2 regions of the Ideonella sp. sgz306126 genome follow, and region 1 is predicted to be linked to the other one. Evidence: predicted binding sites of a transcription regulator. Region 1 holds the regulator's gene; the other holds the start of a gene.
The links. Region 1 encodes FliA, which starts transcription of late flagellar genes. Its sites were predicted from a motif close to CTAAAGTTTNNNNNNNNNNNGCCGNTA; they were not measured.
Positions count from the first base shown of each region.

Region 2: fliS (flagellar export chaperone FliS) is a predicted target of FliA. The motif match lies at 3,167-3,193, and genes of this name have one in related genera.

Region 1 covers NZ_JBVYWP010000003.1:604,547-609,817, reverse strand. The annotation lists gene flhF (flagellar biosynthesis protein FlhF) at 1-1,107, shown strand, start outside; gene AC0N04_RS11200 (MinD/ParA family ATP-binding protein) at 1,130-1,921, shown strand; gene AC0N04_RS11195 (RNA polymerase sigma factor FliA) at 1,940-2,653, shown strand; gene AC0N04_RS11190 (2OG-Fe(II) oxygenase) at 2,711-3,628, opposite strand; gene yaaA (peroxide stress protein YaaA) at 3,625-4,422, opposite strand; gene ypfH (esterase) at 4,427-5,194, opposite strand.
Region 2 covers NZ_JBVYWP010000001.1:4,969-10,239, reverse strand. The annotation lists gene AC0N04_RS00050 (flagellin N-terminal helical domain-containing protein) at 1-186, shown strand, start outside; gene AC0N04_RS00045 (flagellin domain-containing protein) at 527-1,372, shown strand; gene fliD (flagellar filament capping protein FliD) at 1,573-3,072, shown strand; gene fliS (flagellar export chaperone FliS) at 3,223-3,654, shown strand; gene AC0N04_RS00030 (flagellar protein FliT) at 3,704-4,003, shown strand; gene AC0N04_RS00025 (flagellar brake protein) at 4,033-4,794, shown strand; gene AC0N04_RS00020 (aminopeptidase P family protein) at 4,849-5,271, opposite strand, start outside.

The DNA of each region.
Region 1 (5,271 bases):
GACAGCGACCTGCCCGCTCCTGCCCCTCAGCCGGCCGCCCGCCCGGCGCCGCCGCGCGCCGCCGTCGCCGCCCGCGCCGCACCGGCCCCCGCGCCGACCCGCGAGGTGCGCCCCGAGCCGGCCGCGCTGCCGGCGCTCGGCGAGGCCGCCGGCGACCGCGCCGAGCAGCTCGACATGGTGCACGAGCTGCGCGCGATGAAAGGCCTGATCGAAGAGCGCTTCGGCGCGCTGGCCTTCATGGAAAAGCTGCAGCGCCATCCGCGCCAGGCGCAACTCGCCCAGAAGCTGCTCGACTGCAGCTTCTCGCCCGGCCTGATCCGCAAGCTGGTCGAGGCGCTGCCAGCCAACGCCAGCGACGAAACCAGCTGGGCCACCGGCGTGCTGGAGCGCAACCTGTTGACCGGCGAGCACGAACCGGCCCTGGAAGAGCAAGGCGGCGTGTTCGCGCTGATCGGCTCGACCGGCGTCGGCAAGACCACCAGCACCGCCAAGCTGGCGGCCGCCTTCGCCACCCGCTACGGCGCCGCCAACCTGGGCCTGATCACGCTGGACGCCTACCGCGTCGGCGCCCACGAACAGCTGCGCACCTACGGCCGCATCCTGGGCGTACCGGTGCACACCGCCCACGACCGCGCCTCGCTCGAAGACCTGCTGGAGCTGCTAGCGGGCAAGAAGATGGTGCTGATCGACACCGCCGGCATGGCCCAGCGCGACAGCCGCACCCGCGAGCTGCTGGACATGCTCTCGCACCCGTCGATCCAGCGCCTGCTGGTGGTCGACGCCTCGTCGCAGGGCGAGACCATCGACGACGTGATCGCCGCCTGGCGCGCCTCGCGCTGCAAGGGCGTGATCCTGTCCAAGATCGACGAGGCGGTGAAGCTGGCGCCGGCGCTCGACGCCGTGATCCGCCACAAGCTCAAGGTCTGGGGCGTGGCCAACGGCCAGCGCGTGCCGGAAGACTGGCACCGCCTGTCCTCCAACGCCTTGCTGCAACGTGCGCTCAAGGGCGGCGGCACCGCCACCTACCGCATGGAAGCCACCGACGTGCAACTGGTGTTCGCCTCCGCGCAACGCCCGGCGCTGGCCGCCCGCGCCCTGCAGGCCTGACGCCCCCGAGACGGTGAACCGCATGGCCGCTCTCAACGCCTACCCCCAGCGCAGTCCGGCTGACCAGGCCGATGGCCTGCGCCGGCTCTTCGCCGGCTCGCGCCAGCGCATCGTGCCGCTGGTGGCCAACCCGCACGTCGAGCGCACCAGCGTGCTGCTCGAACGCCTGAGCTCGGCGCTCGCCGAGCTGGGCGCGACCACGCTGGTGGTCGACGCCGCCGACACCTCACCCGAGGCCAGCGAGATGGCCGAGATCGATCTGCCGGCCTGCATCGAACCGCTGGGCAGCCAGGTGCACTACCTGGCGGCGCGCGGCCTGCCGCTGCGCCATGTCAACGCCCGCGGCTCGTCCGAGGCCTGGCTGGCCGCGGTGGAAAGCGCCGCACCACGCGCCGACGCGATCGTGCTCCACGCCAATGCCCGCGACCTGGTGCGCCTGCTGGGCCGCCGCCCGGTGCGACCGGTGCTGATGGCCTCGCTCGACGGCGCCGGCCTGACCGACGCCTACACCTCGATGAAGCTGCTGGCCCAGCGCGCCGGCCTGCTGACCTTCGACCTGCTGGCCGACGTGCAGGACGGCCCCCGCCGCGCGCTGCGCGTGGCCGAGCGGCTGGCGCAGACCGGCGACAGCTTCCTGGGCAGCGTGCTGCGCACCTTCGCCGGCGTCGATTGCGGCCGCCCGCTGGACGCCCCGCTGGAGGCCGCGCTGATCCGCCTGGCGACCGAACAACTGCTCAACGACGACGCCGGCCTGCCGGTGCTGATGCCGGCCGACGCGCCCGTCCGCACGATGCCCGCGCCGCTTCTCTACTGACCTGCCCGGAGACCGTCCATGTACACCGCCAACGGCCGTCTCGACACCCAGGCGCTGCTCAAGCAGCACAGCCCCCTGGTTCGCCGCCTGGCCCATCAGATGATCGCCAAGCTGCCGGCGAACGTGGAGATCGACGACCTGATCCAGGTCGGCATGATCGGCCTGCACGACGCGCTCGGCCGCTTCGACGCCGCGCAGGGCGTGCAGTTCGAGACCTTCGCCACCCAGCGCATCCGCGGCGCGATGCTCGACGAGTTGCGCGGCACCGACTGGATGAGCCGCGGCAACCGGCGCCAGCAGCGCGAGATCGAAGCCGCCGTGCACCGCCTGGAGCAGCGCCTGGGCCGCGCACCGCAGGAAAGCGAGATCGCCGCCGAGATGGGCCTGGGCCTGTCGGCCTACCAGGACCTGCTGACCAAGGTGCGCGGCACCCAGCTGGTGTACCTGGAAGATATGTCGGGCGACGAGGGCAGCGACGACTACCTCGACCGCCACGTCGTCAGCGACGAGGCCAACCCGCTGGCCATGCTGCAGGACCACCGCATGCGCGAGGCGCTGGTCGAGGCGATCAAGCACCTGCCCGAGCGCGAGCAGTACGTGATGAGCATGTACTACGAGCACGACATGAACCTGAAGGAAATCGCCGCGGTGCTGAAGGTGACCGAATCGCGGGTCTGCCAGCTGCACAGCCAGTCGATCGCCCGCCTGCGCGCCAAGCTGCGCGCCTGGTGAGACGGCCGCGCGCCGCCAGCGCCGACGCGCGCGGGTTTCAGGGCAACGGCCGGGCGCTCAGACGAACTCGCGTTCGCGCAGCCATTTGGTCGCGACCCACTTCTCGCCGGCCTGCACCGGCGCGCCGGCGTGCAGCGTCAGCGTCGCCGGATGCGGCCGGTCGTAGCTGAAGAACACCGCGTTGCCCTTGATCGGGGCCACCGACAGGCCGCAGTCCGGGAAGTTCGTGGCGCCGCCGCGCTCGGGCGTGTTCAGGTACATCACGACCGTGCCCACGCGCTGGCCGCCGCGGGCCAGCACGCTGGGCGTGCCGGGCTGCTCGGGATCGAAATAATCGTGGTGCGGCAGGTACTCGGCACCAGGGCGATAGCGCAGCACCTGCAGGCCCTCGCCGTTCTGCAGCGGCCAGTTCACCAGCGCCGCGATGCGGCGTTCGATGCGGTCGCACAGCTCGAACTCGGCGCGCTCGAAGAACATGCCGTCGCTGGTCCGTGCCTCGTTCACCTCGCTGCCGCCGGAGTCGGTGGCGACCGTCTCCGAGCGCGCCAGGCGCGGCGCCGCCAGCGCCCGCAGCGCGTCGCACTCCTCGTGCGACAGCAGCCCGCCGAACACCACCACACGGGGCCGCTGCAGGCTCATCAGCACCGCCACCTCGCGGTCGCCGGCGTCCAGCACCTGCCGCCCGTCCACCAGCGCCGGTTCGGGCACGGCCACGTCGATCGGCACCGGATGATCGGGGCCGCCGCGCCGATGCAGGGACTCGCCGGTCTGCGCCGCGGCGACCTGCTGGAGATGCTGCTCCAGCGTGTCTTCGAGCGCCTTCACCGCCACGTCTTCCTGCCATCCGCTGGCCTGCATCGCCTTCAGCACGTCCTCGGGCCGGCAGCCGGCGGTCGCCTGGGCGACGATCCAGGCGGTCAATTCCGCCGTCACCGCCGGGGCAGCGGCACGGCCACGCAACACGCTCTTGCTCATGGGGCGATTGTGTCAGCGGCGCGGCGCCGGAACACCCAGCGGTCGGGCCCGGAGGCGCCGGGATCGAAGGCATAGCCTTCGGCCGCGAAACCCTGCAGCGCCGACGGCTCGGCGATGCGCTGCTCGATGGCGTAACGCGCCATCAGGCCGCGGGCGCGCTTGGCGTGGAAGCTGATGACCTTCCACGCACCGCCATGCCAGTCCTCGAACTGGCAGTCGAGCACCCGCGCGCGCAGCGCCGCGCGCGGCACCGCCCGGGCGTATTCCTGCGACGCCAGGTTGACCACCACCTTCGCCGCGTGGCCGGCGAGCTGGCGGTTCAGATGGGCGGCCAGCGAGGTGCCCCAGAAACCGTACAAATCCTGCGCCCCCGGGGTGGCCAGCCGGGTGCCCATCTCCAGGCGGTAGGGCTGCAGCCGGTCGAGCGGACGCAGCACACCGTAGAGACCCGAGAGGATGGCCAGGTGCTGCTGCGCCCAGGCCAGGTCGGCCGGCGCCAGCGTGCGGGCCTGCAGGCCTTCGTAGACGTCGCCGTTGAAGGCCAGCACGGCCGGCCGGCTGTTGTGCTGCGTGAAGCGGGGCGACCACGCCGCATAGCGCCCGACGTTGAGCCGGGCCAGCGCATCGGACAGATCCATCAGCGTCGCGACCTCGGCCGGCGTGCGGGTCTTCAGCACATCGATCAGTTCGCCCGCGCGGGCGACGAAATGCGGCCGCGTGGCCAGCGCCGCGACCTCGGCGGGCACCGGGCTGTCGTAGTCCAGCGTCTTGGCCGGCGAGAGCAGGAACAGCATGGCGTCAGTCGTTCGGGTCGTCGTGGTCGTCGGCACGGTCGGACGCGGGGCGGCGCTCGCGGAGCTCGGCCTCCTTCGCGGCCAGTCCGGGCACGCTGCCCATCGCCGCGGCCCACGAACGGTGCGGGATGTGGTTGCGCAGGCGGAACAGCGCGCGATTCAGCAACGCGCCGTTGATCTCATGGCCGGCGCCCTCGGCGATGTCGATGGTCGCGTCGCCATGCAGATCGGCCAGTCGCTGCACCGCGGCGCGGGCATGCTGGACGTCGATCACCGGATCGGCGCCGCCATGGAAGAAGTGCAGCGTGGTGTGCTGCGGCGCCGCCTCGGGCAGCGCGGCATAGCGGCCGGCGAAGGCCAGCACCCGGCCGGCGATGCCGTCCTGCGCCTGGGCCAGCGCCAGCGCGCAGATCGAGCCTTGCGAAAAGCCCACGAGCGCGGTGGCCTGCGGGCCCAGGCCGCAGGCCTGCTGGGCCGCGGCGACGGCGTCGGCCAACCGGGGCAGCACGGCCGCCACGCGGGCCGCACGGTTGTCCTCGGTGACGCCCTGGACCGAGAACCACTGCCGGCCGGCCCCGCCGCCGGGCACCGCGTCGAAGGCGTCGAAGCCATCGAAGGCCAGCACCGCGGCCTGCGGAAATTCACGCCGCAGCGCCTGGGCCAGCGGCGTCATGTCGGCGGCGTTGGCGCCCACGCCGTGCAGCAGCACGAAGAGTTGTTCGGGAGCCCCCTGCTCGGGAGCCCACTGGAGGGTCTTGACGGGAAGATGCATCGGTGAATTGTCGCCGGGACTGGAGCATTCAACGACCGCGGGGGGCTTTGCCGCGCCCGGCGGACGCTGCCTGGCCA
Region 2 (5,271 bases), on a different contig from region 1:
GCGGTGATCTCGAACCTGCAGTCCTCGTCCGAGAACCAGGCCGCCGCTTCGAGCCGCATCACCGACGCGGACTACGCGGCGGAAACCGCGAACATGAGCCGCGCCAACATCCTGCAACAGGCCGGCACCGCGATGGTGGCGCAGGCCAACCAGCAGCCGCAGATGGTCCTGAAGCTGCTGCAGTAATAGGAGCGCGGCAGCGCGGGCGAAGCGCCCGCGCCCTGCACCGCTTGCAGCGCCCTGCACGGCCAGCCGTGCAGGGCGCTGTCGTTTGGGACGGCGGCGAACTGGCGGCGGAAGAACGCTCATTTCGGCGCTTTGCCGCAGCGCCGACCTCTTCAGAATCACTCCAACGCTTCTCCGGCTGGAAAGGCGTGGTCCGACAGGCAAAGCCGAGACGTCCCGAACGCAATGCATTCGGGGGGCGGCAAGTGGTTGCCGGGCTGGGTGGACGGCGGGAGCGACCTCCTGCCGACCGATTGGCCGGCCCGCTGCCGGAAGTGGTCGATTCTCGAGAGGTGCAGACATGCCGCAAACCATCAACACCAACATCGCCTCGCTGGAGGCGCAACGCAACCTGAACGCGTCGCAGTCCTCCTTGCAGACGTCGATGCAGCGCCTGTCGTCGGGCCTGCGGGTCAATTCGGCCAAGGACGACGCCGCCGGCCTGGCGATCGCCGAGCGCATGAACGCGCAGGTCAAGGGCATGAACGTCGCGATCCGCAATGCCAACGACGGCATTTCGCTGGCGCAGACGGCGGAAGGCGCGCTGGCCTCGGTCGGCAATGCGCTGCAGCGCATGCGCGAGCTGGCGGTGCAGTCGGCCAACGGCACCAATTCCTCGTCCGACCAGGCGTCGCTGCAAAAGGAATTCGCGCAGCTGCAGTCGGAGATCTCGCGCGTGATCAGCGGGACGACCTTCAACGGCATCAACATCCTGGCCGGCGCCGCCTCGTCGATGACCTTCCAGATCGGCGCCAACACCACCGGCAACGACACGATCTCGATCGGGCTGTCGAACATGAGCACCGATCCCAACATCAGCGCGGTCACCGGTTCCACCGCCTCGATCGGCAGCGGCGCCACCGTCGGCTCGATCGACACGGTGATCAACAGCCTGGACACCGCGCTCAACACGATCAACGACACCCGCGCCACGCTGGGTGCGACCGAGAGCCGCTTCGATTCGATCATCTCGAACCTGCAGACCTCGGTCGAGAACCAGTCCGCCGCCAAGAGCCGCATCATGGACGCCGACTACGCCGCGGAAACCGCGAACATGAGCCGCGCCAACATCCTGCAACAGGCCGGCACCGCGATGGTGGCGCAGGCCAACCAGCTGCCGCAGCAGGTGTTGAAGCTGCTGCAGTGATCGCACCCCACGGTCGCCCCTGGGTCCGTTCAGGCGCAAGGGGATGAGCGCCGCCGCGGACCCGGGCTGTGGAAACAGCACGGCGACCGCCGGGCGGCGTTCCTGCTTGAGGGCTGGCGACGCCGATCTCGGCGCCAGCGCTTAAGTTGTGACGCTGGCGGCCGATAGGCCGTAAAGCCACCCAAGATCGGGACTGCATCATGACCGTTTCCACCACCACCTCGGCCACCACCTCGTCCGTCACCGGCGCGATCTCGTCGCTGGGCGTGGGCAGCGGCATCGACGCGACCACGATCATCTCGAAGCTGATGGCGGTCGAGTCGATCCCGTTGACCAACCTGCAGAGCGCCGACAGCAGCCTGAAGACCCAGCTCTCGGCCTTCGGCCAGATGCAGAGCCTGACCGCGACGCTGCAGGGCGCCGCGCAGGCCTTGATCAACCCCGGCCTGTGGAGCGGCACGGCCGCCTCGTCGAGCAACAGCGCCGTGGTGTCGGCGACCACCGCCAGCGGCGCGGTGCCGGGATCGTACTCGGTCGCGGTGCAGGCGCTGGCGGGAACGCAGACGATCACCAGCGCGACCTCGCTGCCGTCCTCCTCCAGCACGCTGGACACGGGCACCTTGACGATCCAGCTGGGCACCTGGACCGGCGGTCCGCCGGCCACCGGCTTCACGGCGCAGGCCGGCAGTTCTCCCACCACCATCAACATCACGGCGGGCAATACCAGCCTGGCCAGCATCGCCCAGCAGATCAATGCGGCGGGCGCCGGCGTGACCGCCACCGTGATCAATGACGCGAACGGCGCGCGGCTGTCGATGAGCTCGACCGCCACCGGCGCGGCGAACGCGTTCAAGATCACCGCCACCGAGACGGTTCCCAGCGGCACGCTTTCGACCGGCTTGTCGTCGCTGGCCTTCGACGCGACGAACAGTGCCACACCGATGCAGCTCAACCAGTCGGCGGCCAATGCCAAGGCGACGGTGAACGGGATCGCGATCGAGTCGGCCAGCAACACCATCAACAACGTGGCCAACGGCCTGAACCTGACGCTGTCGCAGGTCAGCGCCACCCCGACCCAGATCACCGTCAGCCCGGACACCGCCTCGGTCAACACGGCCGTGACGGGCTTCGTCAACGCCTTCAACGGCCTGGCCAAGTACATGAGCACCGAGACGGCCTACGACCCGACCAGCAACACCGCGGCGCCGCTGCAGGGCGACACCACGATGATGAACATCCAGTGGGCGCTGCGCGGCGTGATCAACCAGAGCTCGACCGCGTCCAGCGCGTTCTCGGTGCTGTCGGACGTCGGCATCTCGATGCAGAAGGACGGCACGCTGGCGGTCAATTCGACCAAGATGACCGCGGCGCTGAACAACCTGCCCGAGCTGCAGAAGCTGTTCATGGCCAACGGCGCCACGCCGGCGGCCTCGGGCTTCATGACCCGCTTCAACACCTTGACCACGTCCTTGCTGGACGTCAGCGGCAGCATCGCCACGCGGCAGCAGGGCCTGCAGACCAGCATCAAGCAGAACGAGCAGCAGCAGTCCGACATGCAGCTGCGCCTGCAGCAGATGCAGGACAACATGACCAAGCAATACCAGGCGCTGGACACGACGATGGCCCAGATGCAGGCCTTGTCGAGCTACATCACCCAGCAGTTCAGCAGCAGCAGCACGAACAGCAGCAGCTCGGCCTGACGGCGGCATGCGCCGGATCGACCGCAGGGGCGCCACGGCGCCCCTGTTTCATGGATGCACCGGGAAACCGCGCCAGATCACCGGATCGCAAGCGCTCAAGTCGACCGCCACCGGGTCGATAAACATTCAACGGCAACCCACGGGACTGACATGATGTACAGCGCAGCCACTTCTTCCCCCTTCGCGCGCACCGGCGGCCTGGCGATGGCCTACCGCCAGATCGGCGTGGCGACCAGCATCGACGGGGCGTCTCCGCACCGCCTGATCGAGATGCTCTTCGACGGCTACGCGGAGGCGGTCAACCAGGCCCGCGGCGCGATGCGCGAGCGCCAGATCGAGGCCAAGGGCAAGTCGATCTCCCGTGCCGCGAAGATCGTCGACGAGGGCCTCAAGGCCTGCCTGAACCTGGAAGCCGGCGGCGCGCTGGCCGCCGACCTGCGCAACCTCTACGACTACGTGGCGCTGCGCCTGGTGCTGGCCAACGTGCGCAACGACGAGAAGATCCTGGACGAATGCGCGCGGCTGATCGAGCCGCTGCGCCAGGCCTGGAAGGACATCGGCCCTCAGGTGGAGACGCACTGAAGTGACCCCCGAGACCCTTGCGGCCACGTGCTTGCGCGAAGGCATCGCCATGAACCACACTTTGCTGAACTACTACGAAGCGATCGAGCGTGCCAGCGCCGACATGCTGGAGGCCGCCCGCCACGGCGACTGGGACCAGGTGGTCAAGCTCGAAGGCGCGTGCGCCGTGCTGATCTCCCAGCTCAAGCTGGCCGCCCAGAGCGAGCAGCTGAGGGCGGAGGAGGCCAAGGCCAAGTCGCGCATCATGCAGCGCATCCTGCTCAACGACGCCGAGATCCGCCACCTGGCCGAACCCTGGATGGACGAACTCGACCAGATGCTGAGCGGCCGGCCCAAGATCCTGCACTGAACCGACGCCCACGCGCAGGACGCCGCACCATGTACCAGGACACCCAGCCCGCTTCGCTCGACGGCCTCGGCGATCCCGACCGCCTGGCCGAATTCAAGGTCACCGACCCGATCGAGGTGCGCGCGCTGCTGAAGGCGCTGATGGACCGGGCGGTGATCGTCAACCTGAACGGCTCGGACGGCGCCTTCTACGCCAGCACCCTGTGGAGCGTCGATGCCCAGCTGGGCAAGATCGCCTTCACCGCCGACCTGCAGTCACACACCGTGGCCCAGCTGGTGGAGGCCGACGACGCGATGGCGGTGGCCTATCTCGACCAGATCAAGGTCCAGTTCGAGGTGCAGGACCGGCTGCTGGTGCACGGCCGCCAGAGCTGCGTGCTCCAGGCGGCGCTGCCGCGCGAGGTCTACCGCTTCCAGCGCCGCAATGCCTACCGGGTGCGCACGCTGGAGCGCAGCGCGCCGACGGTGCGCTTTCGCCATCCCGAGCTGCCCGACATGCCGCTGGCGCTGCGCGTGCTGGACCTGAGCATCGGCGGCTGCGCGCTGTTCATGCCGCAGGACGTGCCGCCGGTGCAGCCCGGCGTGGCGATCAACGGCGCGGTCGTCGAGCTCGACGGCGACACCGAATTTCGCGCCACCCTGGTGGTGCACCACGTGACCTCGATCCAGCCCCAGGCCCGCGGCGTGCGCCTGGGCTGCGAGCTGCGCGGCCTGGACCTCAACGCCCAGCGCGGCCTGCAGCGCTACATCGACCAGACCCAGAAGCGCCGGCGGATGATGGCGCTCGACTGAGCGCGGATCGCGACGGCGGGCGTCCGCACCCGCACCCGCACCCGTCGGGCGGGCTCAGGCGGCGATCGGCTCGGTGCGCGCGATCAGCCAGTCGCGGGCCGCCGGGCCGACGCGCGGCGCCAGCACCTCGCGCACCCGGGCGTGGTAGCGGTTGAGCCAGTCGATCTCGTCGGCGCGCAGCAGCGCCACCTCCAGGCAGCGCACGTCGATCGGGCACAGCGTCAGCGTCTCGAACTCGAGGAACTCGCCGAACTCGCTGGCCGGCGCCGGCACCGCGAGCACCAGGTTCTCGATCCGCACCCCCCAGCGCCCGGGCCGGTACAGGCCCGGCTCGACCGAGGTGAACATGCCGGCGCGCATCGCCATCTGCGGCTCCGGCGCGGCGCGGCTGATGGTCTGCGGCCCCTCGTGCACGTTCAGGAAATAGCCCACGCCGTGGCCGGTGCCGTGGCCGTAGTCGCGGCTGTGGGCCCACAG